DNA from 2 places in the Tissierella sp. QWL-11 genome. Region 1 is predicted to be linked to the other one. Evidence: a T-box and tRNA genes for the amino acid it is inferred to sense, from the RefSeq annotation. Region 1 holds a T-box; the other holds one or more tRNA genes.
The links. A T-box is a leader RNA that pairs with one kind of tRNA and senses whether it is charged. The one in region 1 lies ahead of thrS (threonine--tRNA ligase), so its partner is inferred to be a tRNA-Thr.
Positions count from the first base shown of each region.

Region 2: it encodes a tRNA-Thr, which carries the amino acid that the T-box ahead of thrS (threonine--tRNA ligase) is inferred to sense. The anticodon was not compared.

Region 1 is NZ_CM178750.1:1,936,765-1,944,841, reverse strand. Features, by position in the region: gene hslO (Hsp33 family molecular chaperone HslO) at 1-793, shown strand, start outside; tRNA gene AC4PG3_RS09550 (tRNA-Phe) at 1,100-1,175, shown strand; tRNA gene AC4PG3_RS09545 (tRNA-Gly) at 1,192-1,266, shown strand; tRNA gene AC4PG3_RS09540 (tRNA-Cys) at 1,319-1,392, shown strand; gene AC4PG3_RS09535 (DUF6873 family GME fold protein) at 1,445-2,191, shown strand; gene ytxC (sporulation protein YtxC) at 2,256-3,110, shown strand; gene hisS (histidine--tRNA ligase) at 3,194-4,498, shown strand; T-box leader at 4,540-4,741, shown strand; gene thrS (threonine--tRNA ligase) at 4,889-6,802, shown strand; gene AC4PG3_RS09515 (ATP-dependent metallopeptidase FtsH/Yme1/Tma family protein) at 6,838-8,077, opposite strand, start outside.
Region 2 is NZ_CM178750.1:2,254,496-2,262,572, reverse strand. Features, by position in the region: gene cysS (cysteine--tRNA ligase) at 1-505, shown strand, start outside; gene AC4PG3_RS11310 (Mini-ribonuclease 3) at 508-945, shown strand; gene thyX (FAD-dependent thymidylate synthase) at 942-1,703, shown strand; gene rlmB (23S rRNA (guanosine(2251)-2'-O)-methyltransferase RlmB) at 1,718-2,467, shown strand; gene AC4PG3_RS11295 (NYN domain-containing protein) at 2,448-2,981, shown strand; gene sigH (RNA polymerase sporulation sigma factor SigH) at 3,047-3,685, shown strand; tRNA gene AC4PG3_RS11285 (tRNA-Thr) at 3,739-3,814, shown strand; gene tuf (elongation factor Tu) at 3,885-5,078, shown strand; gene rpmG (50S ribosomal protein L33) at 5,263-5,412, shown strand; gene secE (preprotein translocase subunit SecE) at 5,437-5,643, shown strand; gene nusG (transcription termination/antitermination protein NusG) at 5,678-6,232, shown strand; gene rplK (50S ribosomal protein L11) at 6,324-6,749, shown strand; gene rplA (50S ribosomal protein L1) at 6,801-7,505, shown strand; ribosomal protein L10 leader region at 7,552-7,681, shown strand; gene rplJ (50S ribosomal protein L10) at 7,704-8,077, shown strand, end outside.

The DNA.
Region 1 (8,077 bases):
TGCAAGAAATATCCATAGCACATCGCCTACAGCCTCAGCAGCTTTGGGAAGAAGCTTAACTGCAGGAGTGATTATGGGAAGTATGATGAAAAATGAAAAGGATGTAATGACCTTAAAAATCTCTGGAGATGGGCCAGGAGGAACCATATTTGTTGTTGCTAAAAATAATGGTAAAGTAAAAGGTGAAATGACAAATCCTGCTGCTGATGTTCCTAGTAGATTAGATGGAAAATTAGATGTAGGGACTTTAGTAGGTAAAAATGGTAATATAACAGTTATCATGGACTTAGGTCTTAAAGAGCCATATGTAGGCAGTTCAAATTTGATTACAGGTGAAATAGCAGAAGATCTTGCAAATTATTATTATCAATCAGAACAAACCCCATCTGTTGTTAGTCTAGGAGTTTTAGTTGATAGGGATATTTCTATAAAGGCATCAGGTGGATATATAATTCAATTGCTTCCAGGTGTATCTGAAGAAGATATAGAAAAAATAGAGAATAGCTTAAAGGATATAAAACCTATATCAACAATGATAGATTCAGGATATACATTAGAACAAATTATGGATGAGGTTTTAAAAGATTTTGAAATGAAGGTCTTAGATAAAATTGATATTTCATATGAATGTGATTGTGATAGAGATAGGATACAAAGGGTACTAAAGAGTTTAGGTAAAGAAGAAATTAAAAATATAATAGAAGAAGACGAGAAGGCAGAGTTAGTTTGTCATTTTTGTAATACGAAGTATCAGTTTAGCAAAGAACAATTACAAGCTTTGCTTGATGAATAAGATGGAAAAAATAGCACAAGAGAAATAATATGATTTGTTAAAATTATATTATTTCCGAGCTAAATTTAACAGTTTGAAATTTTTGGGAAGTTTAATAAAATTTATTGTTGACAATTAAGGTTATTTAAGGTATACTAGTCATTGTGATTAAGCACAGATAACTTTCACATTAGCCCAGATAGCTCAGTCGGTATAAGTAGGGATCCAAAATCGTGAATTTCGATTTTGTGAGCATCACTTAGTCCGCATAGTAAAGCTAAACAAGGGAAATAGATTGACTTACTGTAAGTAGAAATTACTTATTAAGCCCAGATAGCTCAGTCGGTAGAGCAGTAGACTGAAAATCTACGTGTCGCTGGTTCGATTCCGGCTCTGGGCACCAAAGTAATTGTGAATATGCGGAAGTGGCTCAGTGGTAGAGCATCGCCTTGCCAAGGCGAGGGTCGCGAGTTCGAATCTCGTCTTCCGCTCCATTAAAGTATTTTGCATTTTAAGATAGATGTACTCTTCGAGTGCTCCATATATGGCGGCATGGCCAAGTGGTAAGGCAGAGGCCTGCAAAGCCTTTATCCCCAGTTCAAATCTGGGTGCCGCCTCCAAATTCAACCTTCTAAATTAATTTAGAAGGTTTTTTCATGTAAGGAGATAAATATGTTTAATAATCCGTTTATACCTATTAAAAAGGCAAACATAGCAATTGTAGCGGGAAATGCAGATATAGATATAATAAATAAATTAGAAAATAAAAATATAAAAGTTATAAAAACAATTAAATGTGAAGATGTAGATGAATCTATAGCTTATCACCCAGATATAGTTATGCATCCTATCAACTACAACACTCTTATAATTGCACCAAATGTATTTTATTATTATAAAGATAAATTAAAGGGTTTGAATATAAATTTAATAAAGGGAGAAAGGAAATTAATTTGTAAATATCCTGGAGATATTGCATATAATGTAGGAAGAATATATAGAAATGCAATTCATAATTTTAGATATACAGATGAATTGTTGAAGTTTTATCTTCTTAAAGAAGGTTTAAATTTCATAGATGTAAAACAGGGTTATTCTAAATGTTCTATGTCTATAGTAGATGAAAGAAGTATTATAACTTCTGATAGACCTATATATTTAAAATTAAAAAATTTAGGCTTTGATGTATTAAATATAAAGCCAGGATTTATAGATTTAAAAGGCCAAAATTATGGATTTATAGGAGGATGTACAGGTAATATTTCTAAAGATTTACTTGTTTTTTCTGGAGTTTTAACAGAACATCCAGAAAAGGAAAAGATAGAAATGTTTATACGCTCTAAAAATAGAAATATAGAATATTTATCTAAAAAAAAGATAACAGATATTGGAACTATAATTAGTCTTTATTGTAATTAAAGTAAACTTTTATATAGTATATGCCATTTTAAAGAGCACATACTATTAAAAGAGGAGTGAAAATATGGATGCTATTAAGATTTATAGTAGTATACCTTTTGAAGAAATAGATTGTATGATTAAAAAGATACCAATGAAAAAAAATATAAATGTGGAATATAAAGATTATGAGGATAGATCTATTTATTCCTTTTTTTTGAAAAAACATAAACATACAGAAGAAATAGCATTTTTCAATATTTTGGCAGACTTTGTATATGAGATAATGATAAAATTTCATGCTATAGATCTAGTAGAAAATCATGTATATAAACTCTTGAGAGATATAGGAAATATAGAAAAGAAAGAAATAATACAAGAAGTATATACATTATTAATAGAAGATCGACATTTCATAAGTGAAAAAGAAGAAATAAAAGAAGAAATATTAGATTTTTTATTTCAAAATGATACTTTGATAGTAGATGGATATATAAGGTTTAGAAATAAAAATCTTTATAATTTAATAGAAAAGTCAATTAAAAGAGTCATTGGAGATATGCAGCTTGAAATTGAATACTCTGAGTTTATAGATATATTAAAGCATTTCTTAGCAAATCAGCCTCCTAGGATTGATACAGTAAATTTAATAGTTGAAAAAGATAAATTTCAATTATTAGACAAAGATAATAAAGTTGTAAAAAGAGATTCTATTAGTGAAATTTTAGAAGAAATTTATTATGATGATTTAACACAGGGAGATATACTTATTACTACATTAATAAATTTAGCTCCTGATAATATAATTTTACACAATAAAGGATGTACAGATGATAAATTACTATTAGTAATAGAGAAAGTTTTTGGAGATAGAATTAAAAATTGTTTAGGATGTAGTAAATGCAGAAAAGAAAAATATGATAATAATAAGGAGAAGTAGAGTTGAGTTTTCAACTCTTTTTTCTTTGACAAATTAATAATAAATGATATTATTATAAGAAAGAAATTAATGGAGGTACGTTTATGAGTCAAATAGTTAAACCATCGATTTTACCAGGATTCATGGAGTTGATTCCAGAAGAACAAATTTTATTTAATAAGATAATGGACACTATAAGATTTAATTATGAAAAATTTGGATTTCTTCCAATAGATACACCTGTTATTGAAAAATCAGAAGTTTTGTTAGCTAAAGGTGGAGGGGAGACAGAAAAGCAGATATATAGATTTGAAAAAGGATCTACTGATATGGCACTTAGATTCGATCTTACAGTTCCTTTAGCTAGATATGTTAGTCAACACTATTCTGAATTGAACTTTCCTTTTAGAAGATACCACATTGGGAAAGTATATAGAGGAGAAAGGAATCAAAGGGGAAGATTTAGAGAGTTTTATCAATGTGATATAGATATTGTAGGAAATGGGAAATTAGATATTGGCAATGATGCAGAAATTCCTGTAGTAATTTATTCTACATTCAAAGATTTAGGATTTGATAGTTTTACTATTAAAATAAATAATAGAAAAGTTTTAAAGGGTTTTTTTAGTAGTTTAAATATAAATGATTCTAAAATGGTACTTAGAACAGTGGACAAATTAGAGAAAATAGGAATTGATAAAACTAGAGAAGAATTAGAAGGTCAAGGTATAGATTCTACTTCTGTAGATAAGATAATGGATTTTATAAAGATTAAAGGGAATAATGATGATATATTAGATAGTTTGAAAAAATTAAATATTCAAGATGAAGTATTCAAAGAAGGTTTAGAAGAATTAGAGATAGTAATTGCTTATATTAGAACCTTTAAAGTACCAGAAGAAAATTTTGTAATTGACTTAACTATTGCTAGAGGCTTAGATTATTATACAGGAACTGTATATGAGACTCTTTTAAATGACTATCCTGGAATTGGAAGCGTATGCTCAGGTGGTAGATACGATGATTTAGCCACTTACTATACTAATCAGAAATTGCCGGGTGTAGGTATATCTATAGGTCTTACAAGGCTATTTTACCAACTTCGTGAAGGGAATATAATACAAACGGAAAAGCAATCTCTAACAGATGTTTTAATAATTCCTATGAAGGGGTATGCTAAAGAAGCTATAAAAGCTGTAGGTACTTTAAGAGATAATGGAATTAAAAGCCAAGTATATTTAGAAAGCGGTAAATTAGGTAAGAAATTTGCATATGCAGATAAATTAAATATTCCGTATGTAATAATAATCGGAGAAGAAGAAGTAAAAAATAATGTATATTCCTTTAGGGATATGAAATCAGGAGAGCAAAAAGATCTCACTATTGAAGAAGTAATTTCGTTGTTTTAATTAAAATTTTGTGATATAATTTAATTAAATATAAGAAAATATAAAAGACATTGAAGGGAAGAGTAAATTTTCCGAATCATTCAGAGAGGGAAGATCTTGGCTGGAAATCTTCTTATGATGAGTTAATTGAAAACCACCCCTGAGTCAAAACTTATTAAGTATTAATAGGTTTTCGCTAAAGGCGTTATTTAAATGAGAATCAATTAGGGTGGAACCACGAAGTTAAAACCTATCGTCCCTACAATTTTTTGTAGAGATGATAGGTTTTTTTATGACCTAACACAACAAGCGTAGCGAGACTGCGCATGACTAACTTAGCGAGGAATAGTGAGCTTTAGTAAATTTAAATATAATAAATATTAAATATAATTTAGAAATAGGAGGATAAAGATGGAAAATATAAAGATTACTTTGCCAGATGGCTCCATAAGAGAATATGAAAAGGGTATAAAAGTATATGATGTAGCCAAAGATATATCAGAAGGTTTAGCAAGAGCATCTTTAGGAGCTGTGGTAAATGGTAAGACTAAAGGAATGCAAGAAGAGATAAATGAAGATGCTGATTTTAAAGTTGTGAAATTTGAAGATAAAGAGGGAAAACAAATCTTTTGGCATACTTCAGCACATATTATGGCTTTAGCTGTGCAAAAATTATTCCCGGATGTTAAATTTGCCATAGGGCCAGCTATAGATAATGGATTTTATTATGACTTTGATACTGAGCATAGATTTACTCCAGAGGATTTAGAAAAAATTGAAGTAGAAATGAAAAAAATTGCCAAAGAAGATCATACTTTAGAAAGATTTGTAATGCCTAAAGATGAAGCTTTAAAATATTTTAAGGATAGAGATGAAGAATACAAAGTTGATTTGATAGAAAATTTGCCAGAAGATGAAGAAATATCTTTTTATAAATTAGGAGACTTTACAGATCTATGTGCAGGACCACATTTATATAATACTAAGAAGGTAAAGGCTATCAAACTTTTAAGTATAGCAGGGGCATATTGGCGTGGAGATGAAAACAATAAGATGCTTCAAAGGATTTATGGAACAACTTATGAAAAGAAAAAAGATTTAGAAGCATATTTAAATAGATTAGAAGAAGCTAAAAAAAGAGATCATAGAAAATTAGGTAAAGAACTAGACTTATTTACTATGCATGAAGAGGGTCCAGGATTTCCATTTTTCCATCCAAATGGTATGGTAATAAGAAATACATTAGAAAACTTTTGGAGAGAAGAGCATATAAAAAATGGGTATGAAGAAATTAAGACACCTATTATACTAAATGAATCTCTATGGCATCAGTCAGGACATTGGGATCATTATCAAGAAAATATGTACTTTACTAAAATAGATGAAGAGGACTTTGCCATTAAACCCATGAACTGTCCAGGGTCTATATTAGTATATAAATCAGATATGCACAGCTATAGAGATCTTCCACTTAGATGGGGAGAGTTAGGACTTGTTCATAGACATGAATTATCAGGAGCGCTGCATGGACTTATGAGAGTTAGAAGTTTTACTCAAGATGATGCCCATCTATACACTCTTCCTAGTCAAATAAAAGAAGAACTAATAGGAATAATAGAACTAGCAGATCGTATATATAATATATTTGGATTTAAATATCATGTAGAACTATCTACTAGGCCAGAAAATTCTATGGGAACAGAAGAGCAGTGGGAAATTGCTACAAATGGACTTAGGGAAGCTTTGGAAGAAAAGAATGTTAAATATATCTTAAATGAAGGTGACGGAGCTTTTTATGGTCCTAAGATAGATTTTCATCTAGAAGATGCTATAGGTAGAACTTGGCAATGTGGAACTATCCAGTTAGACTTCCAAATGCCTGAGAGATTTGATATAAGCTATATAGATAAGGATAATGAAAAGAAAAGACCTGTAATGATCCATAGAACAATATTTGGAAGTATGGAAAGATTTATGGGAATATTAATAGAACACTATGCAGGTAAATTCCCAACTTGGCTAGCTCCAGTTCAAGTAACTGTACTACCTATTTCAGATAAATTTAATGAATATGCCTATGAAATAAAAGATAAGATGAAAGAAAAAAATATTAGAATTACTGTAGATGATAGAGCAGAAAAAATAGGATATAAAATAAGAGAAGCAAGAAATAAAAGAATTCCTTATATGTTAATAGTAGGAGAAAAAGAAGTAAATGAAAATATGGTATCTGTTAGGAAAATGGGTCAAGGAGATATAGGTGGAATAAAGGTAGATAAATTTATAGAAGATGTTCTAAAAGAAACAGAAGAAAAATCTTTATAAAACATATAAAAGGTAGGGAAAATTTTCTCTACCTTTTAATTTTTAATCGATGCTTTCTTATACATTTTAAATATCTTATTTAAGCCATTACTATCTATAGTTTCATTTTCTAAAAGATTGTTGGCTATTTCATATAGAATGTCAATATTATCCCCTATAATTCTTTTAGCTTCTTCATAAGCCTTATCAGTTATTTTTTTGATTTCTACTCTAATGTTATTTGAATTATATCTTATATACATTTCATCTAAGGCTAAATTCCCCATAGGACTCATACCATAACTACATATCATCTGTCTTGCTATATCTGTAGCCTTGTTTAAATCATCTTTTGCTCCTGTGGTTACTTCTTTAAAAATCAATTCTTCAGCAGCCCTACCTGCTAATAGACCAGTTATCTTATACTCTAGATCCCTTTTGGTTAATAGATACCTTTCTTCATCTGGGAACTTCATTACATATCCAAGAGCTTGGCCTCTCGGTACTATTGAAATTTTTTGGACCATATCTGTATCCAACATCTTTGAAACTAATGCATGACCTGCCTCGTGAAAGGCGACAGTCTTTCTTTCCTTATCTAATATTTTAGAGTTTTTAACTTCTAGACCAGCAATAACCCTTTCTATAGCTGCATCAAATTCTAAAAGAGAAATTGTATTTTTGTTCTTTCGAACCGCAATTATAGCAGCTTCATTTGCAATATTTGCGAGTTGAGCACCAGAAAGTCCAGTTGTCTTTTTAGCTAAATCTTTTATAGACAATGACCGGTCAAGGGGTTTATTATTTGTATGGACTTCAAGTATTTTTTCTCTAGCTGTTATATTTGGATTACCCACAAAAATATGTCTATCAAATCTACCAGGTCTTAATAGAGCATCATCTAGGAGATCAAGTCTATTAGTAGCGCCTATGACTACTACAGTTTCACCTGTATTAAATCCGTCTAATTCTACTAGTAATTGATTTAAAGTCTGATCTTTTTCATTATTTGATTCTAGGTTTCTCTTAGTACCAATGGCATCAATTTCATCTATAAATATGATACTAGGAGCATCCTTTTTAGCCTTTTCAAAGAGTGTTCTTACTCTCTTTGCTCCTACACCTACATATTTTTCTACAAATTCTGAACCACTAGCATATAAAAAACTAGCATTTGTTTCTCCGGCAACTGCCTTTGCCAGTAAAGTTTTTCCCGTTCCTGGAGGTCCATGAAAAAGTATACCCTTTGGTATCTTAGCTCCCATTTTTTTATATTTTAGAGGATTGTTTATAAAA
Region 2 (8,077 bases), 320 kb from region 1:
ATCTCCAATAAACTTTAGTAGAGAAGTTATGAATCATATTGAAAATGGACTTGAAAGAATATATAATGGTAAAAAGAATTTAGAATATCTATTAGAGATATCAAAAGAATCTCCATTGAATAAACAGGATGAAGAAATATTAAATGATATAGAAAAATTCAAAGAACATTTTATAAAGGCTATGGAAGATGATCTAAATACAGCAGATGCAGTTTCATCAATATTTGAACTAATAAAATACTCTAATTCAAATTTAAACAAAGATACAAATAAAACTCTAATAGAAAAAGCATATAGTATATTGCTTGAGCTTACAGATGTCCTAGGTATTTTGAAGAGAAAAGAAGAAATATTAGAAGATGAAATAAAGCAATTAATAGCAGATAGAACTCAAGCTAGAAAGGATAAAGATTTTCAGCTTGCAGATAAAATAAGAGATGAATTAAAGGAAAAAGGTATAGTGTTAGAGGATACCTCAGATGGAGTAAAGTGGAAAAGAGTGTGATTATGGAAGAAAGAAATATTTTTAGAGAAATAAACAGCAATTTAAATGAAGAGGATATACTTATGTTATCTCCTCTTCAACTTGCATATATAGGGGATGCAGTATATGAGCTTTTAGTTAGAACATATTTGCTTAGTAGGGATATTTCTGTAAACAAGCTTCATAAGCTAGCGACTAAATATGTAAGAGCTAAAGCTCAATCAGATATAATAAATTCTATTAAAGATATCCTTACAGAAAAGGAAAGAAATATAGTTAAAAAAGGTAGAAATGCTAAATCTCATACTAGCTCTAAAAATGCAGATCTCATAGATTATAAATATGCAACAGGCTTTGAAGCTTTAATAGGATTTTTATATCTTAAGAGAGAGTATGAAAGGATAAACTGTATATTTAATAATATTATAAATTTAGATAGAGACCAGGAGTTGGAAAGATGAAAAAAGTGAAACTTTTAAGATATACACAAGATGGAGAAAAGATGATTGCTTCTGCAGCGAAGCTTTGCTATTCACCTGTGGGGATAGATGAAATTGAAAAAGACCTTCAAGAAGAAAATATAGATGCTTTTTTAAATATGTTAATGAAATTAAATCATGAAAGTCCAATTGAACACATAAGTTTTACTTTTGGAGTAGAAGGAGTATCAAGGACACTATCTCATCAACTTGTAAGACACAGAATAGGAAGTTATTCTCAGCAATCCCAGCGATATGTTAAGTTAGAGCAATTTGAATATATAGTACCTCCTAGTATAGAAGAAGATGAGAAGGCTAAGGCTTTATTTTTAAAGGCAATGGAAGAAGATCAAAAATATTATGATGAGATAAGTGATATACTATTTGAAAAGCATCTTAAAACTTATTTAGAAGAGGGTAAAAGTCAAAGTCAAGCTGAAAAACAGGCAAGTAAAAAAGCTATAGAAGATGCAAGATATGTATTTCCTAATGCCTGTGAGACAAAACTAGTATTTACTATGAACGCTAGAAGTTTAATAAACTTTTTTAAGCTTAGAACTTGCAATAGAGCTCAATGGGAAATAAGAGAATTAGCTATTGAAATGTTAAAAGAAGTAAAGGCTGTATACCCTGTATTATTTAAAAATGTAGGTCCTGGATGCATAAAGGGACCTTGCCCAGAAGGTAAAATGACATGTGGAAAAATAGAAAAGGTAAGAGATTATTTTAACCAAATATGAAAAGAGGTGTAACTATGGATGAACAGTATATTGTAGGGAGAAATCCTGTATTAGAACTATTAAAGACAAATAGAAGTATAGATAAATTATATATTCTAAAGGGAGATCTTAAAGGTTCTATAAAAAAGATAATTGGGATAGCAAATAGTAAGAATATAATAATTCAAGAAGTAGATAAGAAAAAGCTTGACTCTATGGCAGATGGAAATGCACATCAAGGAGTAGCTGCGTTGGTTACAGGATATGAATATGCCAGTGTAGATGATATTTTGAATAAGGCCAAGGCTTTGGGAGAGGATCCATTTATTATAGTTTTAGATAATATTGAAGATACTCATAATCTAGGGGCTATAATTAGGACTGCAGAATCAGCAGGAGCCCATGGAGTTATTATACCAAAGAGAAGATCTGCTATGGTAAATCAAACTGTGTATAAAGCCTCTGCTGGAGCTGTAGAGCATATTTTAGTTGCAAATGTCACAAATATTGCCAACACCATAGAAAAATTGAAAAAAGATGGAGTATGGGTATATGGTGCAGATATAGATGGTGAAAAATTTTACTATAATGAAAACTTGGAGGGATCAATAGCACTTGTAATAGGTAATGAAGGGAAAGGCATCTCTAGAATAGTAAAGGAAAAATGTGATGTGCTTATTAAAATTCCAATGATGGGAAAAGTATCTTCTTTGAATGCTTCAGCCTCTGCAGCTATTTTAATATATGAAGTAGTAAAGGTAAGGCATGAGAAAAAAGAAAAATAAGCAAAAAGAATATTTATTTGTAGATGCTTATAATATTATAAATGCATGGGATAGTTTGAGAAAAATATCTGATATAAATTTAGAGGAGGCAAGGATTGAACTCTTAGAAATATTAGCAGAGTACCATCACATTTCAGGTATTGAAATCATTGTAGTATTTGACGCTCATTTAGTGAAATCTAACAATGGAAAAGAAGAATACTATAAGGGAATAAAGGTAGTATTTACTAAAGAAAATCATACAGCAGATCACTATATTGAAAAGACCTTAGATTCCCTTGGGAGAATTAAAAAAATCCGAGTAGCAACTTCGGATTGGCTAGAGCAACAGATGATTCTATCCAGGGGAGGGACACGGATATCTGCTAGGGAGTTAGAAATAGAAATATTAAATAAAAAAAGGATAATTGAGAAGAGAATCATTTCTAAAAAACAAAAAGAAAATTTACATCTTAATGGATTAGATAAAGAAATAATAGAAAAATTAAATAATTGGGGAAAAACAAAGGATTAGTCTTGACTATAATTATAAATTTATTTATAATTATAGTGATTGCTTGGGATAGAGGGGGACTCAATTTGGGACATTCTTTGCAGAAGAAGTTAGATTCTTTTTATGAGGATATGAGGGATGAAGAAATTGTAAGTATCGCAAGAGATGGAGATCATTTAGCATTGGACTATCTATTAAACAAATACAAAAACTATGTCAGTGGGAAGGCATGTATGTATTTTTTAATAGGTGCAGACAGGGATGATATTATACAGGAGGGTATGATAGGCCTTTTTAAGGCCATAAGAGACTATAATAAGGACAAGCTTGCTTCTTTTAAGTCTTTTGCTGAAATATGTATTACTAGACAAATTATTACAGCAATCAAAACTGCAACTAGGCAAAAGCACATACCGCTAAATTCGTATATATCTTTAAATAAACCTGTCTATGAAGAAGGATCTGATAGAACTTTATTAGATATGATAGAGGGCTTTGCTATTACTGATCCCATGGAGGTATGCATAGGCAATGAGAATGTAAACAATATGGAAACTGATATTTTAAATTCTCTTAGTGAATTAGAATATGAAGTCTTAGAGTCATATGTAAAGGGAGGTTCTTATCAAGATATAGCAAAAGAACTAGATAGGGATCCGAAGAGTGTAGATAATGCACTTCAAAGGGTAAAGAAAAAGCTTGAGAAATGTTTAAATTATTCTTAAGGGAAAATTATATTGACAAGTAGTCAAGAAAGTAGTAAACTATGTAGCAACTGGCCCACGTAGCTCAGTAGGTAGAGCACTTGCATGGTAAGCAAGAGGTCACCGGTTCAAATCCGGTCGTGGGCTCCATTAAGAATATAGAAATGAAACACACGGCAGAGTTTTCTTAAAGATTTTAATTATTGAGGAGGAGTAGAAAATGGGTAAGGCAAAATTTGAAAGAAATAAACCCCACGTAAACATAGGAACAATAGGACACGTAGACCACGGTAAAACAACACTAACAGCAGCAATCACAATAGTATTAAACAACAGATTTGGTTCAGGAGAAGGAGTAAGCTATGACAATATAGATAAAGCTCCAGAAGAAAGAGAAAGAGGAATTACAATCTCAACATCTCACGTAGAATACGAAACAGATGCTCGTCACTATGCACACGTAGACTGCCCAGGCCATGCTGACTACGTAAAGAACATGATCACAGGAGCAGCACAAATGGATGGAGCAATCCTAGTAGTATCAGCAGCAGATGGTCCAATGCCACAAACAAGAGAGCATATCTTACTATCAAGAAACGTAGGAGTGCCTAAAATAGTAGTATTCTTAAACAAAGAAGATATGGTAGATGACGAAGAACTAATCGAATTAGTAGAAATGGAAGTAAGAGAATTACTATCTGAATATGACTTTGATGGAGATGGAACACCAATCACAGTAGGATCAGCTTTAAAAGCAATTGAAGCTCCAGACAGTGAATGGGGAGATAAAATAGTAGCATTAATGAAGACAGTAGATGAGTACATTCCAGCACCAGAAAGAGATACAGACAAACCATTCCTAATGCCAGTAGAAGACGTATTCTCAATAACAGGAAGAGGAACAGTAGCAACAGGAAGAGTAGAAAGAGGAGTAGTAAAAACAGGAGACAATGTAGAGATAGTAGGATTAGCAGAAGCTCCAAGAACAGTAGTAGTAACAGGAGTAGAAATGTTTAGAAAACTACTAGATGAAGCACAAGCAGGAGATAATATAGGAGCATTACTAAGAGGAGTACAAAGAGAAGAAATTGAAAGAGGTCAAGTATTAGCAAAGCCGAAATCAATACAACCTTTTACAAAATTCGAATCAGAAGTATATGTACTATCAAAAGATGAAGGTGGAAGACATACACCATTCTTCAACGGATATAGACCACAATTCTACTTCAGAACAACAGATGTAACAGGAGACATTCAGTTAGAAGAAGGAGTAGAAATGGTAATGCCAGGAGATAACTCCAAATTCACTATAGAACTTATAACACCAATAGCAATAGAAGAAGGACTAAGATTTTCAATACGTGAAGGTGGAAGAACAGTAGGTTCAGGAGTTGTAACTAAGATTATTGGATAATTTTAAATATGGGAGGCTAAGCCCTCCCTTGTTTTATGATTAAAATGAAAAAAGATGGAAACAGTAATTAGTAACAATACAATAGATATATTTATTGACATACAATTTTATTTATGATAATTTATATAAGTACCGTAAATAAGAATATTTTCATATAGATATTGTACACTAGGAGGTGTTTTATATGAGAGATAGAATTATATTAGCATGTACTGAATGTAAACAAAGAAATTACGTATCTAAAAAAAATAAAAAGAATACTACAGAAAGAGTAGAGCTTAATAAATATTGTAAATTCTGCAAGAAGCATACTGTGCATAAAGAAACAAAATAATTATTAATTAAGGATGTGAAACTCATGGCAACTCAAGCTGGAAGCAGTAAGTCTAAATTGAGTAGATATTTTAGAGGAGTTAAGTCTGAATTTAAAAAGGTAATTTGGCCAGATAAAAATAAATTAATAAATTATACTGGAGTAGTTATACTATTAAGTGGAGTTATTTCTTTAATTGTATATATACTTGATTTACTAATGCATGGTGCTTTAGGTTTAATTATTCAGTAGTAAGAGGGAGGGAAGGACCCGGAGGTCCCTATAGATGGTAGAATTCAAAAGTAGAGAAGAAAGGGCCAAAGATGCTAATTGGTATGTAGTTCATACTTATTCTGGTCATGAAAATAAGGTTAAAGCTAATCTTGAAAAGATGGTAGAAAATAGAGGTATGAAAGATGACATATTTGAAGTAGCGGTCCCAACTGAGGAATATGTTGAAACTAAAGCGGGCAGTACAAAGGGGAAATTGAAAGAAAGAAAATTATTTCCTGGATATGTTTTAGTTAAGATGATAGTTAATGATGAATCCTGGTATTTAGTTAGAAATACCAGAGGTGTAACAGGCTTTGTAGGACCTGCATCTAAGCCTATTCCTTTGTCCAAAGAAGAGGTAAAAGCATTGGGAGTTCAAGAGGTTGTAGCTCCTAATATTGACTTTAAAGTTAAAGATGCAGTAAAAATCACATCTGGTCCCTTTGGAAATTTCGTTGGAAACATTGAAAGTATAAATATGGACAAGGAAAAAGTAAAGGTCTATGTTTCTATGTTTGGAAGAGAGACCTTAGTAGAGTTAGAGTTTGACCAAATAGAAAAAAATTAGTTTTTTAAAGCAATTATGCTTTTTAAATAGCTTCAAAAAAGTGGAAGGGATATCCCGTTAAACCACAAGTATATGAGGAGGTGTAAGTCAAATGGCAAAAAAAGTTATAGCCGTTGTAAAATTACAAATACCTGCAGGGAAAGCAACTCCAGCGCCACCAGTTGGAACAGCTCTTGGACCACATGGTGTTAATATAATGCAATTTACTAAAGAGTTCAATGCTAAAACAGCAGATCAAGCAGGAATGATTATTCCAGTAGTTCTTACAGTTTATCAAGATAGATCATTTAGTTTCATAACTAAGACTCCACCAGTTGCAGTATTAATTAAAAAGACTTTGGGGATTGAAACAGCTTCATCTGAACCAAACAAAAACAAAGTTGCAAAACTAAGCAAGGCTCAATTAAAAGAAATAGCTGAAATAAAAATGCCGGATTTAAATGCAGGTTCTATTGAAGCTGCTATGAATATGATAGCAGGAACAGCTAGAAGTATGGGTGTGGAAGTAGAAGCTTAAATAGATTAGTGGGAGGTTAATTCCGTATACCACAAGGAGGAATGAATATAAATGGCAAAAAAAGGAAAGAAATATCAAGAGAGTTTTAAGCTTATAGACAGAACTAATTTATATGATGTTGACGAAGCTATGGACTTAGTACTTAAAACTGCAAAAGCTAGTTTTGATGAAACAGTAGATTTAGCTGTTAGATTGGGAGTAGACCCTAAACACGCAGATCAACAAGTAAGAGGGGCTATAGTATTACCTAATGGAACAGGAAGAAGTAGAAAAGTATTAGTTATAGCTAAAGGTGAAAAACAAAAAGAAGCAGAAGCTGCAGGTGCTGATTTTGTAGGTGGAGAAGAAATGGTGCAAAAAATCCAATCAGAGAACTGGTTAGATTTTGATGTAGTAGTTTCAACTCCGGATATGATGGGTGTAGTAGGTAGAGTAGGTAGATTGCTTGGACCTAAAGGGCTTATGCCAAACCCAAAATCAGGAACTGTAACTTTTGATATAGAGAAAGCAGTTAAGGAAATAAAAGCAGGAAAAGTTGAATACAGAGTAGATAAAGCAAGTATAGTACATGTTCCAATAGGAAAAGTTTCCTTTGGAGAAGAAAAGTTAAAAGAAAACTTTGAAACAATGATGGATGCTTTATTGAAAGCAAAACCTTCAGCTGCTAAGGGTAGATATTTAAAAACTGTTACCTTATCAAGCACTATGGGTCCTGGTGTTAAAATAAACCCACAAAAACTTTCAGAAAATAAATAAATAAATAAATTGTTGACAAGTACAAACTTTGTTGATATTATATTTATGTTAATTAAATAGCTTACCGTAGACAGTAGGAACTCTTAAGAGTTTAAATTACCTACCGAGGTGAAGATTATACTAATTTGAAATTAGAGTCTCTTCGTGTCTACGTAAGGGACTTTTATTTATTTAGATGAATTATGGGAGGTGACGTCAGTGAAGGAACAAACCCTTCAAGCTAAAACTCAAAATGTAGAAGAAATAAAAGGGAAAATTAAAGATGCGGAATCCATAATATTAGTAGACTATAGAGGCTTAGATGTTGAACAATTAACAGAGTTAAGAGAACAATATAGAAAAGCTGGAGTTGAATATAAAGTTTACAAAAACACTATGATGAGATTTGCTTTTAAAGATTCAGGATTTGAAGGATTTAATGAGTTTTTAAAAGGTCCATCTGCAGTAGCTTTTGGATATGGTGATCCAGTTCAAGCTGCAAAGATAACATCTGAATTTGCTAAAGACAATGAAAAATTAGAGATAAAAGCTGGTATAGTAGATGGGAAAATAATCAATGTAGATCAAGTAAA